DNA from 3 places in the Streptomyces sp. 5K101 genome. Region 1 is predicted to be linked to each of the others. Evidence: predicted binding sites of a transcription regulator. Region 1 holds the regulator's gene; each other region holds the start of a gene.
What was found. Region 1 encodes HrcA, which represses chaperone genes, less so after heat shock. Its sites were predicted from a motif close to TTNGCACTCNGNNNNNCNGAGTGCNAA; they were not measured.
Positions count from the first base shown of each region.

Region 1 (3,274 bases):
AAGACCGGGTGCGCGATCTCGTGGATCTCGACGTACAGGTCACCGGCCGGGCCGCCGCCCGGGCCGACCTCGCCCTCGCCCGCGAGCTGGATGCGCGTGCCGTTGTCGACACCCGCGGGGATCTTCACCGTGAGGGTGCGGCGCGACCGGATCCGACCGTCGCCCGCGCACTCCGGGCACGGGGTCGGCACGACGGTGCCGAAGCCCTGGCACTGCGGGCACGGACGCGACGTCATGACCTGGCCGAGGAAGGACCGCGTCACCTGCGAGACCTCACCGCGGCCGCGGCACATGTCACAGGTCTGCGCGGAGGTGCCGGGCGCCGCGCCCTCGCCGGAGCACGTCGTGCACACCACGGCCGTGTCGACCTGGATGTCCTTCGTCGTGCCGAAGGCCGCCTCGTTGAGCTCGACGTCCAGGCGGATCATGGCGTCCTGGCCGCGCCGCGTACGCGAACGGGGTCCGCGCTGCGACGCCGTGCCGAAGAAGGCGTCCATGATGTCGGAGAAGTTCCCGAAGCCGCCCGCGCCGAAGCCGCTCGCGCCACCGCCGCCGGCCTGGGACAGAGGGTCGCCGCCGAGGTCGTAGACCTGCTTCTTCTGCGGGTCCGAGAGCACCTCGTACGCCGCGTTGATCTCCTTGAAGCGCTCCTGCGTCTTCGGGTCCGGATTCACGTCCGGGTGGAGTTCACGCGCGAGCCGGCGGAACGCCTTCTTGATCTCGTCCTGCGATGCGTCGCGGCGTACGCCGAGTACGGCGTAGTAGTCCGTGGCCACTTACGACTCCGCCAGGATCTGTCCGACGTAACGTGCCACTGCGCGTACCGCTCCCATCGTTCCGGGGTAGTCCATGCGGGTCGGTCCGACCACGCCGAGTTTGGCGACTGCCTCGCCGCCCGAACCGTAGCCGACCGAGACGACGGACGTGGAGTTGAGTCCCTCGTGGGCATTCTCATGCCCGATCCGCACGGTCACGCCCGATTCCTTGGCCTCGCCGAGCAGCTTGAGCAGCACGACGTGCTCCTCCAGCGCCTCCAGCACCGGCCTGATCGTCAGGGGGAAGTCGTGTCCGAAGCGGGTGAGATTGGCGGTGCCGCCGATCACCAGCCGCTCCTCGGTCTCCTCGACCAGGGTCTCCAGCAGGATCGCGAGCACGGTGGAGACCGTGCCGCGGTCCTCCGTCTCGAACGACTCCGGCAGGTCCTGCACCAGCTGCGGCACGTCCGCGAAACGGCGGCCGACGACGCGGCTGTTGAGCCGGGCCCGCAGGTCGGCCAGCGAGGTCTCGCCGAACGGCGCGGGGCAGTCGACCATCCGCTGCTCGACGCGGCCGGTGTCCGTGATCAGCACGAGCATCAGCCGGGCGGGAGCGAGCGACAGCAGCTCCACGTGCCGGACGGTCGAGCGGGTCAGCGAGGGGTACTGGACGACGGCGACCTGCCGGGTCAGCTGGGCGAGCAGACGGACCGTGCGGCCCACGACGTCGTCGAGGTCGACGGCTCCGTCCAGGAAGTTCTGGATGGCCCGGCGCTCGGGGGACGACAGCGGCTTGACACCCGCCAGCCTGTCGACGAACAGCCGGTAGCCCTTGTCCGTGGGGATGCGGCCGGCGCTGGTGTGGGGCTGGGCGATGTAGCCCTCGTCCTCCAGCACGGCCATGTCGTTGCGGACGGTGGCCGGGGAGACACCGAGCTTGTGGCGCTCCGTCAGCGCCTTGGAACCGACGGGCTCCTCGGTGCCGACGTAGTCCTGGACGATGGCGCGCAGGACTTCGAGTCTGCGTTCGCTGAGCATCGCGCGCACCTCCAGCTGCCGGTCCTCGGTGTGTCCTGGCACTCGATACGCCCGAGTGCCAGCTTTCCCCGGCCAGTGTACGGCGGCGGGGTACGCCCCTAGCAAGGGCGGCCGACCACGCTACCGCGAGACCTGTGCTGGTCGATGCGGATAGCGTCGCCGTATGGACGCCGCTTGGGAAGACTTCGGGTGGGAACGGCTGGCCGCCGGAGTCGGCCGGCGAAGGATGCCGACCTGGGACGCGACGGTCGGCCTGGTGCTGGGCGAGGAACACGTCCTGCTGTACGACACGGGTTCGACGATCCGCGAGGGCGCCGGGCTCCGCGCACAGGCGCAGGCACTGGCGGGCGGGCGCCGCGTGACGTACATCGCACTGAGTCACCCGCACTTCGACCACGTGCTGGGCACGGCCGCGTTCGCCGGTGTGGAGATCTACGGGGCCGTCGGTGTGGACACGCTGCTAGGCCGCGAACGCGACGCGATCCGCGCCGACGCCGTGCGCCACGGGGTCCCGGCGGCCGCGGCGGCGGAGGCCGCCGATCTGCTGGTGGTGCCGCACCACCTGGTGAGCGGGGAGTGCACGCTCGACCTGGGCGGCCGCCGGGTGCTGCTGGCCAACGTCGGCCCCGGCCACTCGGGCCACGACCTGGCGCTGTTCGTGCCCGGCGAGCCGGAGGTCGTCTTCTGCGGCGACCTGGTGGAGGAGTCGGGCGAGCCGCAGGCGGGCCCGGACGCGATCACTTCGCGCTGGCCCGCGGCGCTCGACCGCCTGCTCGCGCTCGGCGGCGAGGACGCGCTGTACGTGCCGGGGCACGGGGCGGCGGTGGACGCGGCGTTCGTGCGGACGCAGCGTGACGAGCTGGCGGCGCGCTTCGGCGTGTCGTAGGGCGGCCGGTCGTATCGTCATCCGACATGCGCAGCTACAGCCCTGATCTGACACCTCCGTGGAAGCGGTCGGCACCGGTCCCGGAGGTCCCCGCGGAACCCGACCTCGTGGTGGAGGAGGTCGCGACCGGCTTCTGCGGTGCGGTGATCCGCTGCGAGGCGGGGACCGTGACGCTGGAGGACCGCTTCGGCAAGCACCGGGTCTTCCCGCTGGAGCCGCGGGGCTTCCTGCTGGAGGGCAAGGTGGTCACGCTGGTCAGCCCGTCCGCGCCGGCCCCGGCCCGCCCCACGCGTACGGCCTCGGGCTCGGTCGCGGTCCCCGGCGCCCGCGCCCGGGTCGCCCGCGCGGGCCGCATCTACGTGGAGGGCCGCCACGACGCCGAACTCGTGGAACGGGTGTGGGGAGACGACCTGCGCATCGAGGGCGTGGTCGTGGAGTACCTGGAGGGCATCGACGATCTCCCGTCGATCGTCGCCGAGTTCGCCCCGGGCCCGGACGCGCGCCTGGGCGTGCTGGTCGACCACCTGGTCGCCGGCTCCAAGGAGTCCCGCATCGCGGCGTCGGTGACGGACCCGCACGTGCTGGTCGTCGGCCA
Region 1 covers NZ_JBKFFO010000009.1:130,176-133,449, reverse strand. The annotation lists gene dnaJ (molecular chaperone DnaJ) at 1-776, opposite strand, end outside; gene hrcA (heat-inducible transcriptional repressor HrcA) at 777-1,793, opposite strand; gene ACLB9X_RS18950 (MBL fold metallo-hydrolase) at 1,957-2,679, shown strand; gene ACLB9X_RS18945 (DUF3097 domain-containing protein) at 2,706-3,274, shown strand, end outside.

Region 2 (3,274 bases), on a different contig from region 1:
GGAGCTCATCGGCGACCCGGCCGGCGAGGGCTGGGGCTTCGTGAACGTCAACCTCCGCCCGTACTACGCCGAGGGCTCCAAGACGCTCGCGTACGAGATCTGCGAGCAGCTCGGCTGGCGGCTGCCCGACCAGATCGTCATCCCGATCGCCTCCGGCTCCCAGCTCACCAAGATCGACAAGGGCCTGCAGGAGCTGATCAAGCTGGGTCTGGTCGAGGACAAGCCCTACAAGATCTTCGGCGCCCAGGCCGAGGGCTGCTCCCCGGTGTCCGTCGCCTTCAAGGCGGGCCACGACGTGGTCAGGCCGCAGAAGCCCGACACCATCGCCAAGTCCCTCGCGATCGGCAACCCGGCCGACGGCCCGTACGTCCTGGACATCTGCCGCCGCACCGGCGGCGCGGTCGAGGACGTCACCGACGGGCAGATCGTGGACGCGATCAAGCTGCTCGCCCGCACGGAGGGCATCTTCACGGAGACCGCCGGCGGCACGACCCTCGGCGTGGCGAAGAAGCTGATCGAGGCCGGTGTCATCGACCCGTCCCTCACCACGGTCGTCGTCAACACGGGTGACGGCCTCAAGACCCTCGACGCGGTGGCGCCCACGACGGGTATGACCGCTGTCATCCGACCCAACCTGGACTCTTTCCGAGAGGCTGGCCTCGCATGAGCGTCAACGTCCGTATCCCCACCATCCTCCGCACGTACACGGGCGGTCAGGCCGAGGTTTCCGCAGAGGGCGCGACTCTGGCCGAGGTCATCGCGGACCTGGAGAAGAACCACACGGGCATCGCGGCCCGCGTCCTGGACGACCAGGGCAAGCTGCGCCGCTTCGTCAACGTGTACGTGAACGACGACGACGTCCGCTTCGAGCAGGGCCTCGAGACGGCGACGCCGGACGGTGCGGGCGTGTCGATCATCCCCGCCGTCGCCGGCGGCTGATCCCCTCCGCGTTACCCCGCGTTATCGGCATTGCCCCCTCCGCGAGAGAAGCGGAGGGGGTAATTCTGCATGGTTGAGCGCGGTAGAGTCTGGGAAGCCCCCTCCGCCGGCTGCCCGGCAATGCGTTCCCGCTCCACAAGAATGCGCCAAAGTAAGCGATCGAATTGCGCCGAAAGTCGCACTTTGCCGGGCCCGACTTGCCCCGGAATTCAATGAATTCGCATGGATCGGCCGATCGGCCCTGCCCAGATTTCTCGTCCGATTGACCTGTTGCGGAGGGCAGTTGGGCAGATACATTCAGCCGCGGTCGACGCGTTCCGGCGCACACCCCTCCTGCTGGGGTGAGGTCTGACCCGGGTCCGCGAAGTGCGGTCCTGTGCAAGGGCCAGTAATAGGGGAGTTAGGCATGGCTCAGGGCACCGTCAAGTGGTTCAACGCGGAGAAGGGGTACGGCTTCATCGCGGTCGACGGTGGTGCGGATGTTTTCGTCCACTACAGCGCGATCCAGATGGACGGATACCGCACCCTCGAAGAGGGTCAGCGAGTCGAGTTCGAGATCTCGCAGGGCCAGAAGGGTCCGCAGGCCGACATGGTCAAGCTCGCCGTCTGATCCGACTGATCCAGACGCGATCGGCCACCGGCGCACGCACGCCACGAGGGGTCCGCATCCCACAGACGGGGATGCGGGCCCCTCGTGCGTGCGCCGCGGCGGTCACCGTGAGCGTCAGGCGCTTGCACTCTCAGGGGTCGAGTGCTAATCATTGGCGTTAGCACTCTCCGAGTGAGAGTGACAGAACTTGGATCGGGTCGGTGAGGTCCGCAGGCCGGGTGGGGCAAGGAACCACGCGGCACGCAGACCGTCCGTCGCGGGCGCCGGATGCGATCCGAAGGCAATCCTCCCCCGCAGCTTCGCGCGGGGGGACCCCCATGTCCGGGAGGACACTTCACATGGCCAAGATCATCGCGTTCGACGAGGAGGCACGGCGCGGTCTCGAGCGCGGGATGAACCAGCTCGCCGACGCCGTCAAGGTCACCCTTGGTCCCAAGGGTCGCAACGTCGTCCTCGAGAAGAAGTGGGGCGCCCCCACGATCACCAACGATGGTGTGTCCATCGCCAAGGAGATCGAGCTCGAGGACCCGTACGAGAAGATCGGCGCCGAGCTGGTCAAGGAAGTCGCCAAGAAGACGGACGACGTCGCCGGTGACGGTACGACCACCGCGACCGTTCTCGCCCAGGCGCTCGTCCGCGAGGGTCTGCGCAACGTGGCCGCCGGCGCCAACCCGATGGCCCTCAAGCGCGGCATCGAGAAGGCCGTCGAGGCCGTCTCCGGCGCCCTGCTGGAGCAGGCGAAGGATGTCGAGACCAAGGAGCAGATCGCTTCCACGGCCTCCATCTCCGCCGCCGACACCCAGATCGGTGAGCTCATCGCCGAGGCCATGGACAAGGTCGGCAAGGAAGGCGTCATCACCGTCGAGGAGTCCCAGACCTTCGGTCTGGAGCTGGAGCTCACCGAGGGCATGCGCTTCGACAAGGGCTACATCTCGGCGTACTTCGCCACCGACATGGAGCGTATGGAGGCGTCCCTCGACGACCCGTACATCCTGATCGTCAACTCCAAGGTCGGCAACGTGAAGGACCTCCTTCCGCTGCTGGAGAAGGTCATGCAGTCCGGCAAGCCGCTGCTGATCATCGCCGAGGACGTCGAGGGCGAGGCCCTGTCCACGCTCGTCGTGAACAAGATCCGCGGCACCTTCAAGTCCGTCGCCGTCAAGGCCCCGGGCTTCGGCGACCGCCGCAAGGCCATGCTGAACGACATCGCCATCCTCACGGGCGGCACGGTCATCTCCGAGGAGGTCGGCCTCAAGCTCGAGAACGCCGGCCTGGACCTGCTGGGCCGCGCCCGCAAGGTCGTCATCACCAAGGACGAGACCACGATCGTCGACGGTGCCGGTGACAGCGACCAGGTCGCCGGTCGCGTCAACCAGATCCGCGCCGAGATCGAGAGCAGCGACTCGGACTACGACCGCGAGAAGCTCCAGGAGCGCCTCGCGAAGCTGGCCGGCGGCGTGGCCGTCATCAAGGCCGGCGCCGCGACCGAGGTCGAGCTCAAGGAGCGCAAGCACCGCATCGAGGACGCCGTCCGCAACGCGAAGGCGGCCGTCGAGGAGGGCATCGTCGCCGGTGGTGGCGTGGCGCTGCTCCAGGCTTCCTCGGTCTTCGAGAAGCTCGAGCTCCAGGGCGACGAGGCGACCGGCGCCAACGCCGTGAAGCTCGCGCTGGAGGCCCCGCTGAAGCAGATCGCCGTCAACGGTGGTCTCGAGGGCGGCGTCGTCG
Region 2 covers NZ_JBKFFO010000006.1:143,455-146,728, forward strand. The annotation lists gene thrC (threonine synthase) at 1-667, shown strand, start outside; gene ACLB9X_RS14225 (MoaD/ThiS family protein) at 664-939, shown strand; gene ACLB9X_RS14230 (cold-shock protein) at 1,346-1,549, shown strand; gene groL (chaperonin GroEL) at 1,888-3,274, shown strand, end outside.
Region 2: a site for HrcA is predicted at 1,707-1,733, ahead of groL (chaperonin GroEL). Genes of this name have one in related genera too.

Region 3 (3,274 bases), on a different contig from region 1:
TCGGCGACCCCGAGCGCCTCGGCGTTGGCCCGCGCGGCCTCGGCCGTCAGCGGGTCGCGGTCCACGGCCAGGACGGAGATGCCCGCCCGCGCGAGCGCGAGCGCGTCGCCGCCGATCCCGCTGCACAGGTCGGCGACGCTGCGCACGCCGAGGGCGGCGAAGCGCTCGGCCCGGTGGGCGGCGACCGACCGGCGGGTGGACTGCTCGACGCCGTTCGGGGTGAAGAACATCCGTCCGGCGTCCTCGGCACCGAACTTCGCCGCCGCGCGCTGCCGCAGCCGCGCCTGCCCGAGCGCCGCCGAGACGAGCCCGGCCGGATGCTCGCGCCGCAGCCGGGTGGCCACCGCCAGTTCGTCGGCGGGGTCGTAGGAGGCGAGCGACGCCAGCAGCGCGGCCCCCTCCTCGGTGCGCAGGGCCTGGAAGGCGGCGAGCGGATCGGAGGCGTTCACCGGGCCATTGTGGGCCAGCCGGGGGATGGTCCGCGCACGCAGGCGGTGTCGGCCGGGCGGGCGGGCACCGCGCTGACAGGATGCGACGCCATGCAGCTGGTAAGACAAAAGGGAAAAGTAAGAACGTACCGGGTCGCGTTGGGGCTGGCCGCGCTCGTCGTCGCCGCCACCGGCTCCGGCTGTGCGGGCGGGGACGGACGGGACGCCCGCCCCTCGCCTTCCGCGGGGGAGCAGGCCAAGGGTGGCCCGAAGGCGCCGGAGCGGGCGGTGGGACCGGCCGGCGCCCTGTCCGCGTACGCCAAAAAGGTGAAACAGGCCCAGGCCGCCCGGGCCGCGGCGGCGAAGAAGTGGGGCCTGGAGGAGACCCCGCTCCCCGCGCCCCCGCCGCCGGACGACAAGCCGGAGATCACCACCCGCGAGGGCTTCGAGGTCAAGGGCGGCGACGAGCTGCCGCCGGTCTTCACCACCGTCCCCACCAAGGAGAAGATCGTCTTCCTGACGATCGACGACGGCGCGGAGAAGGACCCCGAGCTGCTGCGGATGATGTCCGACCTGAAGATCCCGTACAGCGCCTTCCTCAGCGACTACGTGATCGACGACGACTACGACTACTTCGAGAAGATGCGGGACCGCGGCGTCGCGCTGCACAACCACACCCTCAACCACCCTTACCTGCCGGGCCTTTCGTACTCCGGCCAGAAGCGGGAGATCTGCGGCCAACAGGACAGGCTGGCGAAACGGTACGGCACGCGCCCGCGGCTGTTCCGCCCGCCGTACGGGAGCTACAACAGGGACACGCTGCGCGCCGCGAAGTCCTGTGGGATCGAGGCCGTGCCGCTGTGGGCGTCCGAGGCGTTCCCCGACCGCATGGAGTGGCGCGAGTGGGACCGGGATCTGCACCCCGGCGACATCATCCTCACCCACTTCCGGGGCCGCGGGGAATGGAAGGGCTCGATGGCGGACATGATCCGGCGGGTCATGCGGACCGTGACCGAAAAGGGCTACGCCGTGGCGAAGCTGGAGGACTACGTGTGAGCCGCGCGCACCGGCCCCTCGCCGGTGCGCCACCCGCCCGCCGAGGACCTTCCGGAACGCCCGAGACGTACGGCAGTGCCGACGACATCGCCCGCCGCGGGCGGCACAACCGCGACGGGTTCAGGCCGCCACGCGGCGCTGCATTGGCACTCCGCTTGACCGAGTGCTAATCGCAGTCATAGTCTCGCTCCTGGCACTCCCCACCGGAGAGTGCCAACACAGCGACGGGCAGGTCCGGCACCCGCGACGACGGATCCACCTGGTCGCCACCTCAGATCAGTTAACCCCGTGAGATCTCCGAAGGGGGAGGTCGGATCGTGACGACCACCAGCTCCAAGGTTGCCATCAAGCCGCTCGAGGACCGCATTGTGGTCCAGCCGCTCGACGCCGAGCAGACCACGGCTTCTGGCCTGGTTATCCCGGACACCGCCAAGGAGAAGCCCCAGGAGGGCGTCGTCCTGGCCGTGGGCCCGGGCCGCTTCGAGAACGGCGAGCGCCTTCCGCTCGACGTGAACGTCGGCGACGTGGTGCTGTACAGCAAGTACGGCGGCACCGAAGTGAAGTACAGCGGCGAGGAGTACCTCGTCCTCTCGGCCCGCGACGTGCTCGCGATCGTCGAGAAGTAATCCCTGCTTCACCCGGCAGATTTGCTTTGAGCTGCGCCCCTGGCCACCCCGCTGACGCCGGGCGGCGAGGGGCGCGGTTCTTTTGAACACGATTTCCGAGAGGGCTGAATCGCTCCCATGGCGAAGATCCTGAAGTTCGACGAGGACGCCCGTCGCGCCCTCGAGCGCGGCGTCAACAAGCTTGCCGACACGGTCAAGGTGACGATCGGCCCCCGCGGCCGCAACGTCGTCATCGACAAGAAGTTCGGCGCGCCGACCATCACCAACGACGGTGTCACCATCGCCCGCGAGGTCGAGGTCGAGGACCCGTACGAGAACCTGGGCGCCCAGCTCGTGAAGGAGGTGGCGACCAAGACCAACGACATCGCGGGTGACGGTACGACCACCGCCACCGTGCTGGCCCAGGCCCTGGTCCGCGAGGGTCTGCGCAACGTCGCCGCCGGCGCCTCCCCGGCCGCCCTGAAGAAGGGCATCGACGCCGCGGTCCAGGCCGTGTCCGAGGAGCTCCTCGCGACCGCCCGCCCGATCGAGGACAAGACCGACATCGCCGCCGTGGCCGCGCTCTCCGCGCAGGACCAGCAGGTCGGCGAGCTCATCGCCGAGGCGATGGACAAGGTCGGCAAGGACGGTGTCATCACCGTCGAGGAGTCCAACACCTTCGGCCTGGAGCTCGACTTCACCGAGGGCATGGCCTTCGACAAGGGCTACCTGTCCCCGTACATGGTGACCGACCAGGAGCGCATGGAGGCCGTCCTCGACGACCCGTACATCCTGATCCACCAGGGCAAGATCTCCTCCATCCAGGACCTGCTCCCGCTGCTGGAGAAGGTCATCCAGGCGGGTGGCTCCAAGCCGCTGCTGATCATCGCCGAGGACGTCGAGGGCGAGGCCCTGTCGACCCTGGTCGTGAACAAGATCCGCGGCACCTTCAACGCGGTGGCCGTCAAGGCCCCCGGCTTCGGCGACCGCCGCAAGGCGATGCTCGGCGACATGGCCACCCTCACCGGTGCCACCGTCATCGCCGAGGAGGTCGGCCTCAAGCTCGACCAGGCCGGTCTGGACGTGCTGGGCACCGCCCGCCGCGTCACCGTCACCAAGGACGACACCACCATCGTCGACGGTGGCGGCAACTCCGAGGACGTGCAGGGCCGCGTCAACCAGATC
Region 3 covers NZ_JBKFFO010000010.1:193,739-197,012, forward strand. The annotation lists gene ACLB9X_RS20870 (THUMP-like domain-containing protein) at 1-449, opposite strand, end outside; gene ACLB9X_RS20875 (polysaccharide deacetylase family protein) at 540-1,484, shown strand; gene groES (co-chaperone GroES) at 1,802-2,110, shown strand; gene groL (chaperonin GroEL) at 2,228-3,274, shown strand, end outside.
Region 3: a site for HrcA is predicted at 1,628-1,654, ahead of groES (co-chaperone GroES). Genes of this name have one in related genera too.